Regions from separate parts of the Aliivibrio sp. S10_S31 genome, predicted to be linked through region 2. Evidence: predicted binding sites of a transcription regulator. Region 2 holds the regulator's gene; the other holds the start of a gene.

Region 1 (7,003 bases), on a different contig from region 2:
TTTTATCTGTGGCACATCTGATACTTTGCATCTATATGATCTAAAACAAACAAAAAACAATTCTGTTAATAGTGCGATGAATAATTGTTATTTTTATTGTAACAAAAGGATAAAAACTTGAAATTAAGCAAGGTATTTTTGAGATCTTAATAAGAATAGGTTGTTTTTTAACCGTGACTAGACGAAGGGAAAATAGCGTTTATACTAGCTTGATTCAAATTCCGTAAATAGAACTTCATTATGTTATTTCAAACTATGCAATATATCCTTATTCCTGCTTTGCTTGGTGCTCAAATTATTTTGACCATCATTTTGCATAAAGGAGATATTTGCCCAGGTCAACGTGGTCGCGTACATAAGTGGTTGCCTGCACTGATTTTAGGTTGGTGTGCGATTGCTGGTTTTGGTATGACTTACGCGCCGATATTTGCAATGAATTTTATTCCTGCAATCGCAATTACTGGTTTTTATTTAAGTGTAAAAACGGGTAAAACACGAGATAAAGGGCCACTGATTGTTTTGGCATTAGCCAATGGTTTTGCCGCTGCAAGTTTTGTTAATTTAGCACTTGGTTCTGGGTCCTTTACTCAATTATTTTATGCGTTAATCGGTCCATTTATTTTTGGTGCTCTATTTGCTCACCTGCTTTTAACTCTTGCTCGTACTCGTCTACAAGCCTTCCATAAGATTTTACCAATTAGTGGTATCGTTGGCGGTATCATTATGGCTGTGATTTTACTTTGCCAAACATTAAGTGTTCATGAGATCTTTCTAGATCGTATGGCAGTGAAGTTAGCGATTGCTTTAGGTTTGATGCTATTAAGTATTGGTTTTTGGACTTATCACTTATTTAAACAACAGGCGATCAAGTGGCAATTTTTGCTAATAGCGAACATTATTATGGCTATTTCTGGTTATTATCAGTTTCAGTTGTTTTTTGTGAGATAGAGCAAACATTCTGTTCGAAAATTGGTCTAATCTAAGTTTGTCTCTTAAGCAACATGGAGGGTATAGATTGGATTTAAGCAACGCACATGGCCTAGAAAGTGGAATTCTACTCGGCATCATAAATGAAAAATTGCGCTTGGAATGCCACAGTCTAGAAGAATTATCCAGCATGTATGAGCTTGATACACAAGGAGTTCAAGACAAGCTCAGTAGTTTGGGTTACCAGTATGACCCATTAACAAATCAATTTAAGTCATTTTAATCCCAACTAAATGACTCTGGCTCTGCTGTTTCGCAGTAGAGAAAAATGCTTGTAAATATTTTTTATCATGTTCGCTGTCTCTAACGGCAGCGAACAATCTTCGCCACAATCCTTTCCCTAACGGTTTACTCTCGATTAGTCCTTGTCGTGAAAACTCACTGATAGCCCAATTTGGTAGAGCTGCTACTCCTAAACCTGCTGATACCATTTGTACTAACATCAATGTGTTTTCGGCTTGTTTCCATTTTGCAGGTTCTACATGATTGGGTGATAAGAAATGCTTAACGACATCTAATCGCTGCTTTTGCACTGGATAAGTCAACATGGTTTGATCTAATAAATCTTTTGGTTCAATACTGTCTTTATTGGCGAGCGGGTGATTGGTTGCCATGACTAAACGCATCTCAAAATCAAATAATGGTTCATAATGCACTTCACTGCGTGGTTGAATATCAGAAGTGATCACCAAATCTAAATCGCCATTAACTAATGCAGGTAGTGGTTCAAAGCCAAAACCCGATGAAAAATCCAATTCCACTTCAGGCCAACTGATTTGATATTCTTTAATTGCTGGCATTAGCCATTGAAAACAAGAGTGGCATTCAATCGCCATATGTAATCGTCCATGGAGATCTTCTTTCAAACTGGCAATTTCATATTCCGCTTTTGCTAACTTAGGTAAAAGATCATCGGCGAGTTTTAATAGGATCTCGCCTTCAGAGGTGAACTTTACTGGACGTGTTTTTCGTAAAAATACGCTGCTGCCTAAACGAGTTTCAAAATCTTTAAGCTGATGTGATAACGCTGATTGAGTGAGATGAAGAGCGTTTGCTGTTGCGGTTAACGATCCTGTATCACGCAATGTGGTTAAGGTTTTTAGATGTTTTAATTCAATCATTACTGTTCCTCAAGTTCCGTTTGAGTAAGTTCAATTATCTTCACAGTAAAGTGAAAAGGCTACAAAGTAAACATCTAGACGGCTAAATAAAGTTAATCGATTTAAATAGAAATTTGTTTAGTTGAATATAATTCATAATCAAAGTGAAAGATTAGAAATTGTACAGTTAGAAAAAAAACGTCATTGTTTAGCCATCTAAACGGCTAAAGGAATTAGACAAATGACAACAGAATTGAAGACAAAAACCGTAACTCATATTTTAGGTTATCCACGAGTTGGTGCTCAGCGAGAATTAAAGTTTGCTCAGGAAAAATATTGGCGTGGCGAGATAGAGCAGAAAGAACTATTGGCCGTAGGCAGTGAATTACGCCAACGTCACTGGAAAGATCAATCCGCTTCAGGGCTGGATTTTGTGACTGCGGGTGATTTTGCTTGGTACGATCATGTATTAACCACAAGTTTACTCTTAGGGCATGTGCCAGCCCGTCATAGCAACGGTTTCCCTGATTTAGATACGTTATTTAAAGTAGGGCGTGGTCAATCTCAAAACAGCTGTGGCTGTGGTGAAGCCGCATCGGATATGACCAAGTGGTTTAATACCAATTATCACTACATCGTGCCGGAATTTTCTAAAAACGATAAATTCAATGTGAGTTGGTCACAACTTTTTGATGAGATTGCAGAGGCACAAAAGCAAGGACATAACGTTAAGCCTGTTTTATTAGGCCCACTTAGTTACCTTTGGTTAGGGAAAGAAGTGAATGATGAAGAGGTTGAACAAGGATTTGATCGTTTATCATTATTGCCTCGTCTATTGACCGCTTATCAAGCTATTTTTTCTAAACTTAGTGCGTTAGGGGTTGAATGGGTTCAAATTGATGAGCCAATTCTCGCATTAGAATTACCAAAAGCATGGGCGGACTCTTTTAAATTAGCTTATCAAGTGATTCAAAGTGATGTGAAATTACTTTTAACCACCTATTTTGACGGCGTAGAGCATCATTTAGATAAAATCACAAAACTTGCAGTAAATGGTTTACATATTGATGTTTCTGCGGCTCCTGACCAGTTAGATGCGATTGTGAGTGCGCTGCCAAAAGAGTGGGTATTATCCGTCGGTGCCGTTAATGGCCGTAATGTATGGCGTGCTGATTTAGAACGTTTGCATGAAAAACTGCAGCCAGTAAAAGATGCGTTGGGTGAGAAGTTATGGATTGCAAGTTCATGTTCATTATTGCATAGCCCCGTCGATTTAGATCAAGAGACGGAACTATCAAAAGAAACACTGCAATGGTTTGCGTTTGCTAAGCAAAAATTAAGAGAAGTGACGCTGTTAGCAGATGCGCTAGATGGCAATCAAAATGCGATTTTAGCTTGTCATCAATACAGTCAACCACTGCGTGAGCGTGAGAGTGCGGAGCACATTAATAAGCCAGCAGTACAGCAACGTTTAGCTGCTATTACGCCAGCGTTAGCCGAGCGTGCAGAAGCATATTCTGTTCGAGCACAGCATCAAGCTGAAAAGCTGGGCTTACCATTATTACCAACCACCACGATTGGCTCTTTTCCACAAACCTCAGATATTCGTCAGCAACGTAGTGCATATCGAACGGGTAAGTTGAATGAACAAGATTATGTTACCGCAATGAAAGGGCATATTGCTGATGCAGTAGAGCGTCAGGAGCGTTTGGATCTGGATGTGCTGGTACATGGTGAGGCTGAGCGTAATGACATGGTTGAATATTTCGCTGAGAATCTAAATGGATTTCAAGCAACACGATTTGGCTGGGTGCAAAGTTATGGTTCTCGTTGTGTAAAACCAGCAATCGTGGTGGCTGATATTGAGCGTGAAGCACCTATTACAGTGAGTTGGACGCAATACGCTCAATCGTTAACGACCAAACAAATGAAAGGAATGTTAACTGGCCCGGTAACTATTCTTGGTTGGACGTTCCCTCGTGAAGACATTACACGTAAAGAAATCGCACAGCAGTTAGCTTTGGTATTACGAGATGAGGTTTCTGATCTTCAGCAAGCGGGCATTAATATTATTCAAATTGATGAACCTGCGATTCGTGAAGGGTTGCCAATTAAGAAAAGCGATCAAAAAGCGTATTTAGATTGGGCAGTTGAAGCCTTTAAGATTTCAGCGGCCAGTGCTAAATCAGAAACACAAATTCATACTCACATGTGTTATAGCGAGTTCAATGAAATTATTGAATCAGTAGCGGCGTTAGATGCGGATGTGATTACGATTGAAACCTCTCGTTCAAATATGGAGTTATTGAAAGCGTTTGAAGACTTCAACTATCCAAATGAAATTGGACCGGGTGTGTATGATATTCACTCGCCCAATATTCCAAGCCAAGAGTGGATTGTTGACCTCATTGAAACCGCGGCAGCAAAAATACCAGTAGAGCGTTTGTGGGTTAATCCTGATTGTGGTCTGAAAACCCGAAACTGGAAAGAGACAGAAGCGGCGCTTGAAAACATGGTGAATGCGGCAAAAATATTGCGTAAGAAATGGCAATCAAACGCGGCTTAATTTGCAATAATATATTTTTAAGTAAGAGCGAAGCCAATCATAGGCTTCGCTTTTTATTTTGTGCTATCGAGTTGTGACCCACAGTGCGTGGATCATTCCAGGAATCCAGAATAAAAGCGTCAATATGATATTAATAAGAAGATCTTTTCCGACACCTTTGGCAAAGAAAACACCAAGTGGTGGCAGTAATACACATAAAATAATTAAAAACAGTTTGTTCATATATTATCCTTAATAAAATGAAGTTGAGATTTCACGTTAGTTTGTTATTACATTAATATCAATGTATTTGTTTGGTTATTAATATTATTCCCATTAATAACCCAAGCTATACTTTTTTATTTATGCAGAATTACGAGCAATTAACTCAGGGCTTAAAATTAAGCTTTGAGGTACGCTGTCTTTATCATTGATTTGATTAATTAAACGATGACCTGCTTGGCGACCAATATCCCGAATTGGAGAAGATACAAAGGTAAGTGATGGTTGAATTAGTTCAGCTTCAGGCACATCATCAAATCCAATAATCGCAACTTGTTGTCCAATGTAGTTATCTTTACCTACACTGCGATTCGCTCGGTTAACGCCATATACTGCACCAAAAGCTGTTGATGAATAGTGACAAAGTATAGCGGTAATTTTAGGGTTCTTATTCATCAATTGATTCACGGCTTCTGCTGATGCGGTTTGGCTTTTATCGCATTCAACAACCCATTCTGGTTTAAAAGGTAAACCAAACTGCATTAGGGTGCTGCAATAGCCACCTAAACGCTCAGCACGACTTAAAGAATCACTTTGTCCACCAACATAAGCAATTTGTCGATGGCCTTGTTTAATAAGGTATTCAGTAGCAATTTTAGCCGCTTGCATATTATCAGGACCAACGAAATCGATCTGTTGATTTATTTTAGCTCGAGCCACACAAACAATAGGAAGGCCTACGTTTTTAACTTTATCAAGGTTTGGGATCCCTGAATCACGAATAGGGCAGAAGATGATTCCACCAATATCTTGAGCAATCATGGTTGCTAAACATTGATCAAATTTTTCTTGGCTTGTGCCTGATTGAGCAAGAAAAAGCATATAACCTTTTTCTTCTAAGACTTCACTTATTCCTGCGGCAACTTCCGCATAATAAGGATCACTGATGTCGCGTAAGATTAGGCCGATTAAAGTCGACTTTTGTGAGCGTAGGTTAGAGGCTGTGCGGTTTTTTATATAACCCAAATCTTGTACGGCTTGATTCACTTTATCAATCGTATCAGAAGATATGCGTCCTTTTTCGCTTAGCACCATCGAAACCGTGGTTACAGAAACCCCTGCACGTTCAGCGACATCCTTTATATTTGCTTTTTTATTTATCATGATTCTTCTTTTAGTTGTCTTTGATAAAACGTTTCACCTAACAAAACCTTCTTTAGATTCCTCATTCTATAGCATTTATATATAAATTGAAAAATTATATCGATCGTGATCACAGGAAAAGTGGTAAAACGTTTTACCAAGTCTTTATCATGTGTATTGTGTCGATAAATACGAAAGCGTACTCAACAAATTTAAAGCTGTTGAATTACCTCCTGTTGTTTATTTGATTTATTTAATGGAGAAATCCTATGCAACAAAAAGCTAATAAAACTACTCTGTGGGAGTTCTTACAGAGTTTAGGTAAGACCTTTATGGTTCCTGTCGCTTTGCTCGCTTTTTCGGGTATTCTTCTTGGTATCGGGAGCTCTTTTTCTAGTGCAGCGTTAAAAGAAGCAATGCCTTTTTTTGATAACGTTATTCTTCAATATATTTTTATTTGGATGACAAAAATTGGTTTAGTGGCTTTTATCTACTTACCAGTGATGTTTGCGATTGCGATTCCAATGGGATTAGCCCGTGAAGAAAAAGGGGTTGCGGCATTTTCAGGTTTAGTTGGTTACGCCGCACTTAACCTTTCAATTAATTTCTATTTAACTGTGACAGGAGCTCTAGATAGTGAAGCTCTGCGTCAGTCATACGGCGTAACGTCTATTCTTGGTACCGAATCTATTGATACGGGCATTTTAGGTGCCGTTATCGTTGGTATTATTGTTGCGAAACTGCATACTCGTTTCTACACATTTAAAATGCCAGATGCGTTAGCTTTCTTTGGTGGCGCTCGTTTTGTTCCAATTATCTCTTCAATTACACTTGGCGTTGTTGGTCTGCTTGTTCCTTTTATTTGGCCTTATTTTGCAGCTGGCATTAACGGTATTGGTTATGCGATAGCAGGTGCAGGAGATTTCGGACCTTTCTTATTTGGTGCTGGTGAGCGTTTACTGCTTCCTATCGGTCTTCATCATATTCTGGTTGCGCTGATTCGATT
Region 2 (7,003 bases):
TGATTATCCAAACCAAGTAAATAACGTACTTTGTTTCCCATTTATCTTCCGTGGTGCGCTAGATGTGCGTGCAAGTGAAATTAATGATGAAATGAAGCTAGCTGCTGTTGATGCCATTCGTCAATTAGCTAAAGAAGAAGTGCCCGTTGAGGTATTAAAAGCCGCTGGCGTTGAATCACTGACATTTGGCTCTGACTATATCATTCCAAAACCAATGGATCCTCGTCTACTTCCACGAGTTGCTAAAGCGGTAGCACAAGCTGCTGTTGACTCAGGGGTCGCTCGTATAGAAATGCCTGAAGGATACATGGAAGCGTAATTCGTTTTATCTTTTATGTAGAAAAGGCTTCTAACTAATTAAGTTAGAAGCCTTTTTTTATTTAAGTAAGAAATTATTTTTGACTTTCTAAAGCTTGAACAAATGTATCTTGAGCATCTTTAATTCCCAACGCTTTTGCTTCTTCTAGTAGTGCTAATGCTTTAGGTATGTCGTTTGTTTTTACTGCTTCAACAATGGCTTCTTTATAGAAAGTGTGCGTTTCTGGTTGTGCCGATTTTATTGCTACTTTAGATTGTTGAGGTGTTTGTTTATGCGCTTGTAATGAAAGCGTTTTTATCGATAGCTTTAGTTTACCAAAACGCTCATAGGCATAAGTCGGATCCGTCACTATTGGCATCGGTTCACCTAATTCTTCCGCTCTGATCCTTGCTGGGTGCTTCACCTTAATAGATTGACCTAAATACTCATTAGAAGAATAGATAATAAAATAAGGGGTTTTAGCTGCATCAAGTTGGAAATTTAATTGAAACTGAGTACGAGTAAATGCATCGGATGGTTTGACATCAAATTGGTCTAAACTTGTTGTACTTACCACATTAAATTCATGATCGAGAGCAATGAGTTTTGGTGCTGCAACTGAGTCATTAATCATTAAACTAGAGAGACGAAGTTGTACTTTTCCTGAACGTTCAGCGAATTTGAAGGCATTAAAATAGCTGTTTCCATCAGAAAAATGACCAATAGGTGAATCTTTATCTAATTGGAAATCGATATCTTCCGTTGTCGCTAGCTGTATCCAAGGATATTGAGAAAAGTCATTACAGCATACTTGAGAATTTGCGAGCGGTTCTATTGGCTGTTGTTGTACGGCTTCGGTTGAAGAACACGCAGTCAAAGAGAGACCGATAAATAAGCTAAGTAACAATTTTTTCGTGTTCATCACGATACTCCATTATTAAGGTGATAATAAACGCAAAAAGGCAGCCATTTGGCCGCCTTTCACTTTAACTCAGTTAGAACCAGATTTCAGTGTGTACACCGATAATTGTTTCTGACTTACCATCTTTAATGCCAATTTGTTTAGCACTTGCTTCATCATCAGCGGTAATGTAGCTCACGTATGGTTTGATTTGTGGGCGACCGAAATAGTCAGCGTTAACTGTAAATGCTGCCGCTAATTCAACGTTAATAATGTCACTCTTCAGATCATCGCCAGTACGTCCCCAGTAACCTTCAGCACCTTCTTCATGAGCGTAAGAACCTGTCGCTTCAAGACGAAGGTTATCGTTCACTTTGTATGATGGACGTGCTGCAACGATGTAACGTTTTAGGTCTTTAGCACCAAATAGTTCATCTAATGCCGCAAAATACGTTACTTCTGAACCCATTTGCCAGTTTTCAGAAATGTTTACCACACCGCCTGAAGTGAAGAAGATAGATTCAGCATTGTCATCGCCACCTGACCAGCTACCAAAGTTCACACCACGGTTTTGCGCTGCGCCTTTACCGTAAGCAATCGCTGTTTGTGACCAACCATCTAGGCCGTAGTAACTAGAGTTTAATGTGATAGATGCGCCAAAACCGTCATCATCTTGAACATTAGCTTGAGTGATGTATTTGAAATCAAAATCTAAGCTACCAAAGCCAACATCAACACCGTAGTAGTATAAATCGTGTGAGGTTAGTGTTTGTCGACCATCAGCACCGGGACCATTATTGATATCACCGTCTGTATCTGCAGCAACAATTGCAAAACCTGCTGTGTTGCCACCAAGTTTAGTTTGAATACCTGCACCAACACCTGATGATTGTTTCCAGAATTCACCCGATAGTGCACTTGCAGAACGGTTTAGGTAACGTTGACCACCCCAGATAGACGTATCTTCACCTAGGTAAGATAAACCACCAATTTCAACATAAGTTTCTTTGATTTCAAATTGTGCCGTTGTGTTGGCTTTTTGGCTACCAGGAGATGAGTAAGCGTAAGAGTTACCATTACCGTATTCAGAACGAACGACAAAGTCAGACCAAACACCATTAGCATGTTCAGTATGTTTTTTGATTACGAATTCAACTTGGTTAGTACTTTTTCCGTGAGTACCTGCTGTTTTATAGTCTGGCTTACCAAATTCAGTATCTACTGTTTCGCCATCAACCATACGGAAGTTCATTGACGCGTAACCGTGAACTTCCCAACCATCTGAAATAACATCAGTTCCATTTACTTTTTCAACTTTTGGTGCAGCTTCATCACCTGCGATGACATCCAGTGCAACATCGGTTTCTGCAAGTGTAGCGCCAGAAAATAGTGCTGTAGAAACAGCTGCGGCAAGCAATGTGTATTTATTCATTTTCATCTTAAAATCCTATTTCCTTTTTTCAGGATATTTTGATTTGAAAACGTTTACTTAACTCATGGCAGTGTAGGGAAGTGAAGTAAACATCTGTCGTTATCGAACGAGACACAGATTAAAAATAAATAGGTATTTTGCCCTCCTCCTCTTTTTAAGGATGATAGGGCGTAGTACTAAGGATGAGAAAAATGAATGGCAGGTCTTCTTTTGATAATAATCACACTTAGTAGGAGTGATTGAAAATATTTATGAGATAAGGCTCACGTCGAAAGATATTTTGAAATTAGAAATAATGAAGAAAATCGTAAAAGAGGGAAATTAAGAAATAATCAGAAATGTGATCTAACCAACAATAGACATTGTTGGCTAGAAATAGTTCATATTTTATTCATTAATTTAAGGTAAAGGAGGGGTTATTTACACTTAGAAACCATCATTGATTTTGGCTCTCCTTGGGAAGTGAACTCTAAGCTCCAAACGTAGTTACCATCTTCAGGAAGATAGATGGCGGTATCTTGGCCATAGCCACCAGTAATGAGTTTATTTGATTGTCCCAATTTGGGTGATAGTCCTTCGGCTGTGTATTGAGCGCCCCAGTCTTTTGTTGCATATTGCATTTTATAAGGGCCTCGTTTTTCATTGATGACCACTTGATAAATGTTGTTTCCTTTATATTGATACGCTCTGGTTTCTTTATGGCTCCAACGAGAGTCAGAGAAATCGCCAATTAAATATAAGGTATCTTGTAAAGGGGCGTTGGTGTCTGTGATAGTAGGGTTATCGCATTGCGCCATAAAACCACTGCCATATAGCGCTATTTCTTTTTGCTCTGTGATAGGTCCTGTACTATTTGGCTCTTCTATTGTTAAAAATCGACTTTCAAAGTTGGATAATGGGATGGTGTATATTCCATTCATTGGAGTAAAAATCTGCTCGGTGATGAGATCAATTAAGTTACCTTTTGACCCAAGCTGTTCTGCATCTAAGGAGAGCGTTTGATCTGCCTCTTGAGTACTTACCATATAAACAATTGCATCATTTTCAGATTGTTTATGATCGATATAGACTTCTTTATTTGCTACTAAATTAACTCTTTTACCTTTAGATAAAGCAGGGTGCTTAATACGTAATTGCATTAATGCGGTAACGTAATTTTTTAAATCCGTTTGCTCTGGAGTCAACTTGGCGGTAAGACCATCAATTTTGGCAGATGATCGAGCTATGTGATCATCACAAAGCCCTTTAATGGCACAGGTATCTTTATTCTCTTTTTTGGAAAAACCGTCAACTTGATCACCAATTTCATCACCATAGTATAGGGTTATTGGGCCTGTATAAGCGGCTTGAAAAGAGAGGGCTGCTTTGTGTCGAGTCCAATAGTTTTTGTCATTTGGATTAGCAATATCACCACGTTGAAGTAAGTCACCAAAGCGAACAACATCGTGATTTCCTAGCATTAAATTCGGTACAGCATGAGGAGGGTAAAGCTCGTGCATTTGCATACCTTGATTAAGCCAATCCCCTCCTTTATGTCCTACGCCACTTTCATTAACTGCAAAGGTTTCAGCAATGCGAAAACGCAGAGGAAAGTCAAAAGCTGAGCAAAGAGCAGGATTTTTTTCGCTGCCATAACCTGTTTCAGTTATGTAGTTTTCGTTATTCCAGATCTCGGCAACCATATAGCCGAGTGGATTTACTTGTTCACCTTTATTATTGGTATAAAAGGTTTCTTTTGATGCGGCGTCAACGGCTTTACGAATGTTCGTCCAAGATTGTGTTGGCACTTGGTAGGCTTGGTCTAATCGCCAGCCGTCGATTTTTAATTCTTTAATCCAGTAGGTTGCGACTTCTTTATAAAAAGCTTCGCTTTCAGGGTAGTTAACAGGATTGTGCTCTCCTGCTGGAAGTAACCCTGTTGGCGATGGCTTAATCAGTCCTTTTTTATGGTGGCCAAATACGCCATCAAATAATACGTAAATACCACGCTTGTGAGCCTCTTCAACCAGTTCTTTGGCTTTTTCTAATGTGCCAAAGCGTGGATCTATTTTAAAAAAGTCAGTAGCAAAATATCCGGTAGCATCGAGTTTATCAGCCCAATGGTCTTGATTATCTAGAGGGGCAGATTCAAAGACAGGAGTCATCCAAATGGCATTCATACCAAGCGATTGAATGTAATCTAATGAATCAATAATTCCTTGTAAGTCACCATTATGATGACTTGGGCCATAGCCAGTGCCATGTCCGATTGTGTTATCACCATCGACAAAGCTTTCGACCATGATTTGGTAAATTCGTAAGTTATCGCTTTGTGCCGTCATTTGCGGATCACACTGATAAGCTAAGGAAGAGAGGTCATTATTAGATGTTGAGCTACATGCGCTCAAAAGTGAGGTAATAGCGAGGGCTATTGTTGTTTTTGCGATCTGTTTTTTCACAGTAAGTCCTTTATATTTATAAGTAGGGCACTGTGATTATTTATTAGCCAAGAGGGAATGTAATCCTCCTAATTTTATTAAAAGAAGGAGGAGACAAAAGGAGGAGGAATAAAACGTATTTACTCTTCGTCAAACGCTTCGAATTCGATCCCCATTGCCGTCATTAATGCTTTTGCTTCAGCTGGAATATCATCTGGACGATCTTTACGTAGATCTTCATCTGTTGGTAAAGGCTGGCCAGTGTATGCGTGGAGGAATGCTTCACACAATAATTCACTGTTTGTCGCATGACGTAGGTTGCTTACTTGGCGACGAGTACGCTCGTCAGTAAGGATTTGAAGTACCTTTGTTGGAATAGAAACAGTAATTTTTTTTACTTGTTCGCTTTTTTTACCATGTTCGGCATAAGGACTTAAATAGTCACCATTCCAATCAGCCATTGTTCACCTTCGTTCAGAATTATTGATGTATATAAGTAGAATAGGCGATTTTAGCGATATTTACCGCTAAAAGTAAAGACATATAGACGTCTAGAAGTGTTGACGTCTCATTTTGTGGTGGTAAAGTAGACTATATACTTATGGATTAGCGTATATCAGTCATATTAATTATATGAGCGGGAAATTGCGAAGGAAAATTATCTATTATTAGAAATAAATTTCGGTAATTAATTTTATGTAATTATGAAATTTAAGACATGAAGATAAAGACATTCCCTTGTAAGCCTGTTTAGATAGTTTATATCGTTGGTATTACATTACTGCACCGCAGTTTGGAAGGGAAATTATGAGCGAAAGAAAACCTGCAACTATTGCTGTTCGTACCGGCATTGAAACAGACTCACAACATAACGCTGTTGTGCCACCTATCTACTTATCAACTAACTATAGTTTCCCAGAATTTGGGGATGTGCCTAAGTATGATTATGCTCGTTCTGGAAATCCAACTCGAACTCAATTAGAAACCACTCTTTCAGATTTAGAAGGTGGTGCAGGTGCAGTAGTAACTAACTGTGGAACATCCGCTCTTAATTTAATGGTATCGGCACTGCTTGGTCCTGACGATTTAATTGTTGCTCCCCATGATTGTTATGGAGGAACTTATCGATTGTTTAATACCCGTGCAAATAAAGGAGATTTTCAAACTTTATTTGTAGACCAATCTAATACTGAAGCTTTAGATGCTGCAATTGCTAAAAAGCCAAAATTAATCTTACTTGAAACCCCTTCAAATCCATTAGTACGTGTGGTGGATATTGCTGAAATTTGCCAAAAAGCGGCTCAAGTTGGTGCGTTAGTCGCAGTAGACAACACTTTCCTTTCTCCTGTACTACAGCAGCCTCTCTCTTTAGGGGCGGATTTTGTTATTCACTCTACGACTAAATATATTAACGGACATTCTGATGTTGTTGGCGGTGTACTTATCGCTAAAACAAAAGATCATGCGGATGAGCTTGCATGGTGGGGGAACTGTATTGGAGCTACTGGTACTGCATTTGATAGCTACTTAACACTGCGTGGTATTCGAACATTGGGTGCACGTATGCGTGTGCATGAAGAAAATGCAATGGAAGTTCTCAAATGTCTTCAAGAACAGTCATTAGTAGGTACGATTTACCACCCAAGTTTACCTGATCATCCCGGTCATGAAATTGCAAAGCGTCAACAAGCAGGCTTTGGTGCTATGCTCAGTTTTGAACTAAATGGTTCACTTGAGCAATTGAAAGTATTCGTTAAAGAATTGAAATACTTCTCTTTAGCCGAGTCTTTAGGTGGTGTTGAAAGTTTGATTGCGCATCCAGGAACCATGACACATAGAGCGATGTCTGATGAAGCTCAAGAAGAAGCCGGATTAGCTCCAACATTATTGAGATTATCTGTTGGATTAGAAGATAGCCGAGATCTTATCGCTGATCTTCAACAAGCATTTACGAT

The links. The regulator MetJ, encoded in region 2, represses methionine synthesis genes. The targets are predictions, from matches to a motif close to TTAGACNTNTANANGTCTAA.
Region 1: the regulator MetJ is predicted to act here: its motif matches at 2,175-2,194, upstream of metE (5-methyltetrahydropteroyltriglutamate--homocysteine S-methyltransferase).

The regions. Positions count from the first base shown of each region.
Region 1 is NZ_JAAUWR010000004.1:83,058-90,060, reverse strand. Features, by position in the region: gene HC728_RS04745 (hypothetical protein) at 241-948, shown strand; gene HC728_RS04740 (DUF4250 domain-containing protein) at 1,016-1,210, shown strand; gene HC728_RS04735 (LysR substrate-binding domain-containing protein) at 1,197-2,108, opposite strand; gene metE (5-methyltetrahydropteroyltriglutamate--homocysteine S-methyltransferase) at 2,329-4,653, shown strand; gene HC728_RS04725 (YqaE/Pmp3 family membrane protein) at 4,717-4,875, opposite strand; gene HC728_RS04720 (Mal regulon transcriptional regulator MalI) at 4,996-6,018, opposite strand; gene malX (maltose/glucose-specific PTS transporter subunit IIBC) at 6,267-7,003, shown strand, end outside.
Region 2 is NZ_JAAUWR010000003.1:174,160-181,162, forward strand. Features, by position in the region: gene HC728_RS03770 (malic enzyme-like NAD(P)-binding protein) at 1-319, shown strand, start outside; gene HC728_RS03775 (MalM family protein) at 393-1,220, opposite strand; gene HC728_RS03780 (carbohydrate porin) at 1,294-2,637, opposite strand; gene HC728_RS03785 (alpha-amylase family glycosyl hydrolase) at 3,048-5,069, opposite strand; gene metJ (met regulon transcriptional regulator MetJ) at 5,189-5,509, opposite strand; gene HC728_RS03795 (O-succinylhomoserine (thiol)-lyase) at 5,856-7,003, shown strand, end outside.